Linked DNA regions of Aliamphritea hakodatensis. The protein of the gene in region 1 binds, or shares a complex with, the protein of each later gene. Links are inferred from orthologs where the notes say so. Each region holds a gene or a part of one and is shown in the gene's direction. Other genes may lie near its edges. The genes, in order: rne, pnp and eno.

The links.
Region 2: the proteins of rne (region 1) and pnp are in contact, whole or in part, in a cryo-EM structure (PDB 9QH0), measured with the Escherichia coli proteins. The link is inferred for Aliamphritea hakodatensis from one-to-one orthologs.
Region 3: the proteins of rne (region 1) and eno are in contact, whole or in part, in a solved structure (PDB 2FYM), measured with the Escherichia coli proteins. The link is inferred for Aliamphritea hakodatensis from one-to-one orthologs.

Annotation. Positions count from the first base shown.
Region 1 is NZ_AP025281.1:1,964,176-1,967,879, reverse strand. The notes cover bases 140-3,688. They hold rne (ribonuclease E), read left to right. Parts: upstream 140-473; coding sequence 474-3,488; downstream 3,489-3,688. Other genes in these bases: murB (UDP-N-acetylmuramate dehydrogenase), read right to left, coding at 3,586-3,688. Also shown: more of murB, read right to left, coding at 3,689-3,704. UniProt on the Escherichia coli protein: Endoribonuclease that plays a central role in RNA processing and decay. Required for the maturation of 5S and 16S rRNAs and the majority of tRNAs. Also involved in the degradation of most mRNAs.
Region 2 is NZ_AP025281.1:4,643,048-4,646,091, reverse strand. The notes cover bases 1-2,889. They hold pnp (polyribonucleotide nucleotidyltransferase), read left to right. Parts: upstream 1-338; coding sequence 339-2,441; downstream 2,442-2,889. Other genes in these bases: rpsO (30S ribosomal protein S15), read left to right, coding at 1-158. Outside these bases: PCI15_RS20930 (putative pterin-binding protein), read left to right, coding at 2,977-3,044. UniProt on the Escherichia coli protein: Involved in mRNA degradation. Catalyzes the phosphorolysis of single-stranded polyribonucleotides processively in the 3'- to 5'-direction. Also involved, along with RNase II, in tRNA processing.
Region 3 is NZ_AP025281.1:827,997-831,075, forward strand. What follows is about bases 103-3,026. They hold eno (phosphopyruvate hydratase), read left to right. Parts: upstream 103-878; coding sequence 879-2,174; downstream 2,175-3,026. Other genes in these bases: pyrG (CTP synthase), read left to right, coding at 103-851; ftsB (cell division protein FtsB), read left to right, coding at 2,246-2,548; truD (tRNA pseudouridine(13) synthase TruD), read left to right, coding at 2,573-3,026. In the rest of the region: more of pyrG, read left to right, coding at 1-102; more of truD, read left to right, coding at 3,027-3,079. UniProt on the Escherichia coli protein: Catalyzes the reversible conversion of 2-phosphoglycerate (2-PG) into phosphoenolpyruvate (PEP). It is essential for the degradation of carbohydrates via glycolysis.

The DNA of each region.
Region 1 (3,704 bases):
GTACTGTTACAAACCACAGGCTGACGTCAAAAAGCGAACCGGTCGCCAGAAGCGAGCAACGGAGACACTGCCACAGGCAGACGCGTAAAGACCAACATCAAAACAACAGAATTAACTACGTATTTCATCCTTCTGGTACTGTTTTGGCCAGTTGGAGGTGGAGATGTCGCCAGCCCGGAACCTGCGTGCCATCAGAACGGAAAGCGGCCAGAGATAAGTAACCTGGCCGCCTGAACCGGACTGAAAGATCCGCAGTAACAGCTACGATCAGATATTGAAAACTGATAGAGGCTGCTGTTTCCTCCACCGTCGATAAGACCCGTCTGCGCTGTAATACACACCAGACAGGCAAAAACTGAACTATTGATGTCGTTACGAAGATTGGACTCACGTGACAGGGTAAGCCCTGTCCCCATACGTAAACAGCCATAGCGATGAAATACGTTAGTGTTATAAGAGAACGCTAACACAACATGAAAAGAATGCTCATTAATGCAACTCAGCCTGAAGAGTTGCGCGTCGCTCTGGTCGACGGTCAGCGTCTGTATGATCTGGACATTGAATCCGGCTCCCGCGAACAGAAAAAAGCTAACATCTATAAGGGTAAAATCACCCGCGTAGAACCAAGCCTGGAAGCCGCGTTTGTCGATTACGGCGCAGAACGTCACGGCTTCCTGCCACTGAAAGAAATCTCCCGCGAATACTTCATCAAAGGCAGCGATAAAGGCGGCCGTCCAAGCATCAAGGATGTTGTTGCTGAAGGCACCGAAGTAATCGTTCAGGTCGACAAAGAAGAACGTGGCAACAAGGGTGCAGCCCTGACCACCTTCATCAGCCTGGCGGGCCGTTATCTGGTACTGATGCCTAACAACCCGCGTGCAGGGGGCATCTCCCGCCGCATCGAAGGCGACGACCGTAAACAGCTTAAAGAAGCAATGGACGGCGTTACCATTCCGCAGAAAACCGGCGTAATCGTCCGGACTGCCGGTGTCGGCCGTAGCTCTGAAGAACTGCAGTGGGACCTTGACTACCTGCTGATCCTGTGGGAATCCATTACCAAAGCTTCCAGCGAACGCCCGGCACCTTTCCTGATCTACCAGGAAAGCAACGTGGTAATCCGTGCAATCCGCGACTACCTGCGCCAGGACATCGGTGAAGTACTGATCGACAGTGAAGAAGTTCACCAGGACGCACTGAACTTCGTTAAGCAGGTCATGCCAAGCTACGAACAGAAGATCAAGCTGTACACCGAACAGGTACCGCTGTTTAACCGGTTCCAGATCGAAACTCAGATCGAAACCGCTTTCCAGCGTGAAGTACAACTGCCTTCCGGCGGCTCGATTGTCATCGACCCCACCGAAGCACTGGTCTCCATCGATATCAACTCCGCACGGGCAACCCGCGGCAGCGACATCGAAGAAACCGCCCTGCACACAAACCTGGAAGCCGCTGAAGAAATCGGCCGCCAGCTGCGTTTACGGGATATCGGCGGCCTGATCGTTATCGACTTTATCGATATGACACCGATCAAGAATCAGCGTGAAGTTGAAAACCGCATGCGTGATGCGATGAAGATCGACCGTGCCCGCGTCCAGCTGGGACGGATCTCCCGCTTTGGCCTGATGGAAATGTCCCGTCAGCGCCTGCGTCCGTCACTGATCGAAAGCCGTGGTTCTGTCTGCCCGCGCTGTAACGGTCAGGGCACCATCCGTGACACCGAATCTCTGGCACTGTCTATTCTGCGACTGATCGAAGAAGAGTCTGCCAAGGAACGTACCGCCCAGATCCGTGCGATTCTGCCGGTATCTGTCGCCACCTTCCTGCTGAACGAAAAACGCAGCGAAGTACATGACATCGAACAGCGTCAGAATGTACGGGTCGTCATTGTACCTAACCCGAACATGGAAACACCGCATTACGAAGTTGTCCGTCTGCGTGATGATCACACCGTGATCAACACCAACGACGCCAGCTATACTATGCAGCCTGAACCTGAAGACATTGCTGAACCGGATACCGCAACTAACACTCCGGCCCGGGAAAAAGCCGCTGTCCGTACTGTTGCACCGCCTACTCCGGCACCTGTCAGCACAGAGACAGCTGCAGCACCTGCCAGCAAACCTGCCAAAAGCGAAGAAAAATCCCTTTTGTCTGGTCTGATCTCTGCCATTACAGGTCTGTTCAGCAGCCCTGAAGAAACGAAGAAAGAGCAGGAAAAACAGCCTCGCAATAAAGACAACAGTGAACGCAAGCGCTCTAACAACCGTCGCAACCGTCGCCGTAAGGACGACCGTGAACGCGGAGAAAACAAGCCACAAAACGCCGCTAAGGATGAACAGCAGGAATCCCGCAGCGACAAGCCACGTGGTGAAGGCCGTTCACGTAACCGCCGCCGCAACGACCGTGACCGCGATCAGAAACGCAACAAGCCTGAAGTTCAGGAAGAAAACCTGCAGCAACAGGAAAATGAAGTTCAGGAAGATGGCCGTAACCGTGGTGAACGCCGCCGGGGCCGTCGCCGTCGCGGTGAACGTAATGCCCATCGCAGCGGTTCAGAACAGCAGGAAAACGCGCTGAATACTGAGCAGCCAGTTGCTAACGCCGAAGACGCTCAGACTGAAAACGCAGCCAAAGCAGCGATTGATGCGCCAAAGCCTGATACCGCAACGAATGCTTCTGACGAAGAGCAGCCAAAACGCAAACGTCGCCAGCGTCGTCCGCGTAAAGATCGCAAGCGCGAAGAGTCAGCAGAAGCAACTGAAACAGCTACTGAAAACGCTGAATCTGCAGTAGCCGAAGCAGAAGCTCCAACGGCAGACACAACGGCAACCGAAGCCGCTGAACAGCCTGTCGCTGAACAAGCACCGGCAACAGAAGCCACTGAAGCCGCAGCAGAAGCAGCCCCACAAGCCGCTGAAGAAGTAACTGCACCTGAAGCACCCGCTGCAGAAGCTGAAGCCGTTGAAGCACCGACAGAAGCAACTGCTTCCGAAGAACCTGCTGCTGAACCCGCTTCCGAAGAAGTCGCAGCCGAAGAAGCTGCTGAAGCACCGGGAACGGAACAGGCCGAAACTGAAGTAACAGAAGAAGCTGTTGCCGAAGAAACAGCTGCCGAAGAAACAGCTGCCGATGAAGCAGTCACGGAAGTAACCGCTGCGGAAGAAACTGCAGCAACCGCCGCGGAAGAAGCACCTGCGACTGAAGCTCAGCCGGAAGCAGCCGCTGAAGACAACGCAAAGCCTGCGGAAGAAGCACCTTCTGCCAGCAAGCGTCGCGGACGTCAGCGCCCTGCCCGTAAAGCAAAGCCGGAGACATCAGCCGTGACAGAGTCGCAGCCAGCTGCACCGCGTCGCCCGGCACCGCTGGTTGCTGACCAGGACTCTGCGCCAACTCAGCGCCGCCAGCGTCGTGCACCGAACGATCCGCGCGGCCGCCAGCAGGCGATACCGGAAAACAATCAGACAGACAGTGAAACCACTGAAGTCTGATACTGCCTGATGGCACCGGCCAGCCCGGTGCCCGCGCACAAAAAAGCCAGCTGTTCAGCTGGCTTTTTTATGTTCGGCTTTTCTGCTGCCCTTCCTGTTATTGGGGAAAAGTGCGTGGCTCAATCTCCAGCCGCACCTTAAAGTGACTGAACACATCTTCCTGAATAGCCTGAGCCAGGCGCAGAATATCATCACCGCTTGCCCCGCCATGATTCA
Region 2 (3,044 bases), 2.7 Mb from region 1 along the record:
GTCTGCAGTCTCACTTTAAAGGTCACATCCACGATCACCACTCCCGTCGTGGTCTGATCCGCATGGTAAACCAGCGTCGTAAGCTGCTGGATTACCTGAAGGGTAAAGATGCTAGCCGTTACGTCGAGCTGATCGGTCGTTTAGGTCTGCGTCGCTAAGATAATGTTCCGGGGTCATCAATCGATGACCCCGGTGCTTTTTACGCCTGTTTAATTGTCGTTTATCAACCAGCCTGTACTCTGATAGGCCTTCCCTGAGGGGCTAACAGAGTACTGGCTAAAAGAGGCCTGATGACGCGATAAGCGGGCATTTGTTGGTTTAGCTTAAGGAAAATTATTGTGCCACAAGCAATTACTAAAACGTTTCAGTTCGGTCAGCACCAGGTAACACTGGAAACCGGACGTGTAGCACGTCAGGCAACGGGTGCCGTACTGGTGACCATGGCTGGCGTACAGGTGCTGTGTACTGTTGTTGGTGCGAAGAGCGCCCGTGAAGGACAGGATTTCTTCCCTCTGTCTGTTCACTACCAGGAAAAGTACTACTCAGTTGGCCGTATCCCGGGTGGCTTCTTCAAGCGTGAAGCCCGTCCGTCTGAGAAAGAAACACTGACGTCCCGTCTGATCGACCGTCCTATCCGTCCACTGTTCCCGAAAGGTTACATGAACGAAGTTCAGGTTATCTGTACTGTGATGTCTGCAGATAAAGTAAATGATCCGGATATCGCTGCGATGCTGGGTACGTCTGCTGCACTGGCTATTTCCGGTATCCCTTTCCAGGGTCCGATCGGTTGTGCACGTGTCGGTTATACAGAAGAAGACGGTTACTCCCTGAACCCTTCTTATGAAGCACTTCAGACCTCTATGCTGGACATGGTTGTTGCCGGTACTTCTGATGCGGTTCTGATGGTTGAGTCTCAGGCTCAGGAGCTGTCTGAAGACGAAATGCTGGGTGCGGTTGTATTCGCCCACGAAGAAATGCAGGTTGCTATCAGTGCGATCAACGAACTGGTTGCTGAAGCAGGTAAAGAAGCCTGGGTTTGGGAACCGGCTGCGAAGAACGAAACACTGATCGAACAGGTTCGTGGCGTTGCTGCTGCAGGTGTTGAAGCGGCTTACCAGACTGCTGACAAAATGCAGCGTCAGGCAGCGCTGTCTGAAGTACGTAAGCAGGCTGTTGCAGCACTGTGTGAAGGTGAAGACGCGGCATCTGCCGGCGAAGTGGGCAGCATCATCAGCTCACTGGAAAAAGAAATCGTTCGTGGCCGTATCCTTGACGGTGCTCCACGTATCGATGGCCGTGACACTAAGACCGTTCGTGATATCGAAGTAGAAATCGATGTTCTGACCGGTACTCATGGTTCTTCTCTGTTCACCCGTGGTGAAACTCAGTCTGTTGTGACCTGTACCCTGGGTACTGCCCGTGATCAGCAGATCATTGATGCAATCGAAGGCGAGCGTAAAGATCCGTTCATGCTGCACTACAACTTCCCTCCATACTCTGTTGGTGAAGCTGGCCGTATCGGTGCAACCGGCCGTCGTGAAATTGGTCACGGCCGTCTGGCACGTCGCGGTGTTGCTGCGGTTCTGCCAACTCAGGAAGAATTCCCGTACACCATCCGTGTTGTGTCTGAGATCACTGAATCTAACGGTTCAAGCTCTATGGCGTCTGTATGTGGTGCGTCTCTGTCTATGATGGATGCCGGTGTACCTCTGAAAGCGCCTGTTGCGGGTATCGCGATGGGTCTGGTTAAAGAAGGCGAGCGTTTCGCTGTTCTGACCGACATCCTGGGTGACGAAGATCACCTGGGTGACATGGACTTTAAAGTTGCCGGTACAGAAGCCGGTGTTACTGCGCTGCAGATGGATATCAAGATCACCGGTATTACCGAAGAGATCATGGATATCGCACTGGAACAGGCGTACGAAGCCCGTGCTCACATCCTGAAGGAAATGGGCAAGGTAATCGGTTACTCCCGTCCTGAGCTGCCGGACAATGCGCCAGCAATGACACTGATCGAGATCAACCCAGAGAAGATCCGTGACGTAATTGGTAAAGGCGGTGCAACTATCCGTGCACTGACTGAAGAAACCGGCGCAACTATCGATATCGATGACAGCGGTACTGTACGTATCTACGCAGCTGATAAAGCAGCTGCGAAGATGGCAACTGACCGTGTAATCGAAATCACTGCTGAAGCTGAAGTGGGCGCAGTTTACGAAGGTAAGGTTGTTCGTATCGAAGAATTCGGTGCGTTCGTTAACATCCTGCCGGGTAAAGATGGTCTGGTTCACATCTCTCAAATCGCTAACAAGCGCATCGAGAAAGTGACTGATTACATCAAGATGGATGATGTCCTGAAGGTTAAGGTTCTGGACGTTGATGCCCGTGGTCGTATCAAGCTGACCATGCGTGATCTGGAGCAGGATGAGTCTGTAGAATAAGACTGATTGCTGCATAGAAAAAACCCGCTCCGGCGGGTTTTTTTGTGCCCGGTATTTTTGATTGCCGTTTGGGTTTCATGATTGCGGATTTGTTTGAAGATTGTTGTTTGCTGTGATAGCTATAAAGGCTGTTGCTGTCTGTGGGTAAGTTCTTGCGATTGGCTTAACTGTTTGTTATTTCGATTTTTTTGAAGTTTCTTATGATTTTTTAAGTCGATTGAGATGTATGTAAAAGGATTTTTATAACTATATTGCTGGGGATTGGTTTGTTGGTTTTCTCTGCTTTTGTTTGAAAACAAGCAGGTTCTATTCTCATAATGGTGGCTTTACCGAGGCTCAGAGAGAGCGATAAGCGTTTTTTTAACATAGAATTATGGCTGGTTGCTCATAGATGTTTGCAGGGGGTCCGGCTGATGTATTCAGCGGCTGGAATCCGGCTCAGGCATTTAACCGAAAAGGCAGATGTACGTTCGCAAAAGGAAGCAGAATCAGAACCTATGAGTATTGTTTGTGTTTGATTTCACGGGAGGCTGTGATGTTGAAGCAAAAATTATGTATATGGTTTGCATGCTGTTTCTTTTCTGCGGCTGTGTTAGCACAGGA
Region 3 (3,079 bases), 1.1 Mb from region 1 along the record:
AGCGCTTTAACCTGGATTGCCCGGCTGCTGACCTGAGCGAATGGGACCGTGTAGCTGATGCCAAGCTGAACCCGCACCGTGAAGTGACCATTGCGATGGTGGGTAAGTACATGGAGTTGCTGGATGCCTACAAGTCGCTGATTGAAGCGATTTCCCATGCGGGTATCGAGCTGCGTACCAAGGTAAACATTAAGTATATCGATTCTGAGCAGGTTGAGCGTGATGGCGTTGACCTGTTGTCGGACGTATCTGCAATCCTGGTACCGGGTGGCTTCGGTGAGCGCGGTGTGGAAGGTAAGATCGCTGCGGTTAAGTATGCCCGTGAGAACAAGGTGCCATACCTGGGTATCTGTCTGGGTATGCAGGTAGCTGTGATTGAATATGCACGCCATGTTGCCGGTATTGAAGATGCCAGCAGTACAGAATTTGATGCGGATGCGAAGAACCCGCTGATCGGTCTGATTACCGAGTGGATGACTGAAGAAGGTGTCACTGAATTACGGGGTAATGCCGATGACCTGGGCGGTACGATGCGTCTGGGTGCGCAGGTTTGTCACCTGAAAGACGGTACTACATCTGCCGCTGCATACGGTGCGACAGAAATTAAAGAACGTCACCGTCACCGTTATGAAGTGAACAACAACTACGTTGCGCAGCTGGAAGAGGCTGGCCTGGTCATTGCCGGCCGTTCTGTTGACGGCGAGCTTGTTGAAGTTGTGGAAGTGCCGGATCATCCATGGTTTGTCGCTTGTCAGTTCCACCCTGAATTTACATCGACTCCGCGTGACGGCCATGGCCTGTTCCGTGGGTTTATCGAAGCTGCCTTAATCCAGGCAGATCTGGAAAAGTAATATCTAAGTAATATTGGAGTTCTATTAATGGCAACAATTGCTGATATCAAAGCTCGCGAAGTGCTTGATTCCCGTGGTAACCCAACCGTTGAAGCGGATGTGATTCTAAGCACTGGCCAGCAGGCATCTGCCTGTGCGCCTTCCGGTGCCTCTACAGGCTCACGTGAAGCGCTGGAACTGCGTGACGGCGATAAATCACGTTACCTGGGTAAAGGTGTTCTGAAAGCGGTTGCTGCTATTAACGGTGAAATCCGTGACAGTCTGGTTGGCATGGACGTTGCTGATCAGCGTGCGCTGGACAACAAAATGCTGGCGCTGGATGGCACTGAAAACAAAGCCAACCTGGGTGCAAATGCTATTCTGGCTGTGTCGCTTGCAGCAGCTAAAGCCGCCGCGATCAGCAAAGGCGTTGAGCTGTATGAGCACATTGCTGACCTGAACGGCACTGCCGGCCAGTTCTCTATGCCTGTGCCAATGATGAACATCCTGAACGGTGGTGAGCACGCGGATAATAATGTTGATATCCAGGAGTTCATGGTTCAGCCGGTTGCAACGGATAACTTTGCTGATGCACTGCGTTGCGGCGCAGAGATCTTCCATGCGCTGAAGGCGGTTCTGAAGGCTAAAGGTCTGAGTACTGCTGTGGGTGACGAAGGTGGTTTTGCGCCTAACCTGGGCTCTAACGAAGAAGCGCTGGTTGTGATCCGTGATGCGGTTGCCAATGCCGGTTATGAGCTGGGTAAAGACGTTACTCTGGCGCTGGACTGTGCAGCATCTGAATTCTACAAAGACGGTAAGTACGATCTGTCTGGCGAAGGCAAGGTATTTGATTCCGAAGGTTTCGGTGACTACCTGGCTAACCTGACTGAGAACTACCCGATTGTTTCTATCGAAGACGGTCTGGATGAGTCTGACTGGGATGGCTGGGCAAGCCTGACCCGTAAGATCGGTGAAAAAGTACAGCTGGTTGGCGATGACCTGTTTGTTACCAACACCAAGATCCTGTCCCGTGGTATTGAAGAGAACATCGGTAACTCTATCCTGATCAAGTTCAACCAGATCGGTTCACTGTCTGAAACGCTGGATGCCATTACAATGGCTAAAGATGCCGGTTTCACCGTGGTTATCTCTCACCGTTCCGGTGAAACTGAAGATACCACCATTGCGGACCTGGCGGTGGGTACTGCTGCAGGACAGATCAAGACCGGTTCTCTGTGCCGTTCTGACCGTGTTGCTAAGTACAACCGCTTACTGCGGATTGCTGATCAGTTAGGTGATAAAGCTGTTTATAATGGTCTGAAAGAGATCAAAGGCCAGGCCTAATTACTGGCTAAATACTGAATATAAGGGGGCGGAAGCCCCCTTTTTTAACTGGAGACCGGTGTCGGTATTCTATGTTTCGCTGGTTTGTTTGGATATTGATCATTGCTGTGGCAGCTCTGCAGTATCGTCTCTGGTTTGGCGAGGCGAACCTGCGTGAAGTGTGGGCGTTACAGGATAAAATCCAGAGCCAGCAGGCTGAGAATGATTTGCTTGTTGAACGCAATCATCGTTTGCAGGCAGAAGTTAAGGACCTGAAAAAGGGACTGGCGGCCCTTGAAGAACGTGCCCGTAATGACCTGGGTATGGTGCGCGAAGACGAGACCTTCTTTCAGTTAATTCCCGGAAAACCTCCCGTATCTGATGATACTCCCTGATTGCTCTATTAGCTGGATATTTTCATGACCACAGCATTTCCCACTGAACTTAATTATGTCTATGGCGAGCCCGGCGCGACTGCCATGATCCGCCAGCAACCGGATGATTTTCAGGTGACTGAAAATCTGGCATTTGAGCCGGAAGGCAGCGGTGATCATGTGTATCTGTATATCCGCAAAACCGGTGAAAACACCGACTGGGTTGCCCGGCAACTGGCACACTTTTGTCAGGTCAGTCCCCGGGAAGTCGGCTATGCCGGAAAAAAAGACCGTCATGCGGTGACTGAACAGTGGTTCAGCGTACATCTGCCGGGTCGCGCCCCGCTGACATGGTCGTTATTTGAACGGGATACGATTCAGGTATTAAAGGCGACTAAACATGGGCGTAAATTGCGTCTGGGGAGTTTAACCGGAAACCGTTTTGCAATTCGTTTGCGTAATGTTACCGATGTGGCTGATGTTATGCGCCGTTGTGAGCTGGTCCGTCAGGGGGTTCCCAATTATTTTGGTGAGCAGCGGTTCGGCCATCAT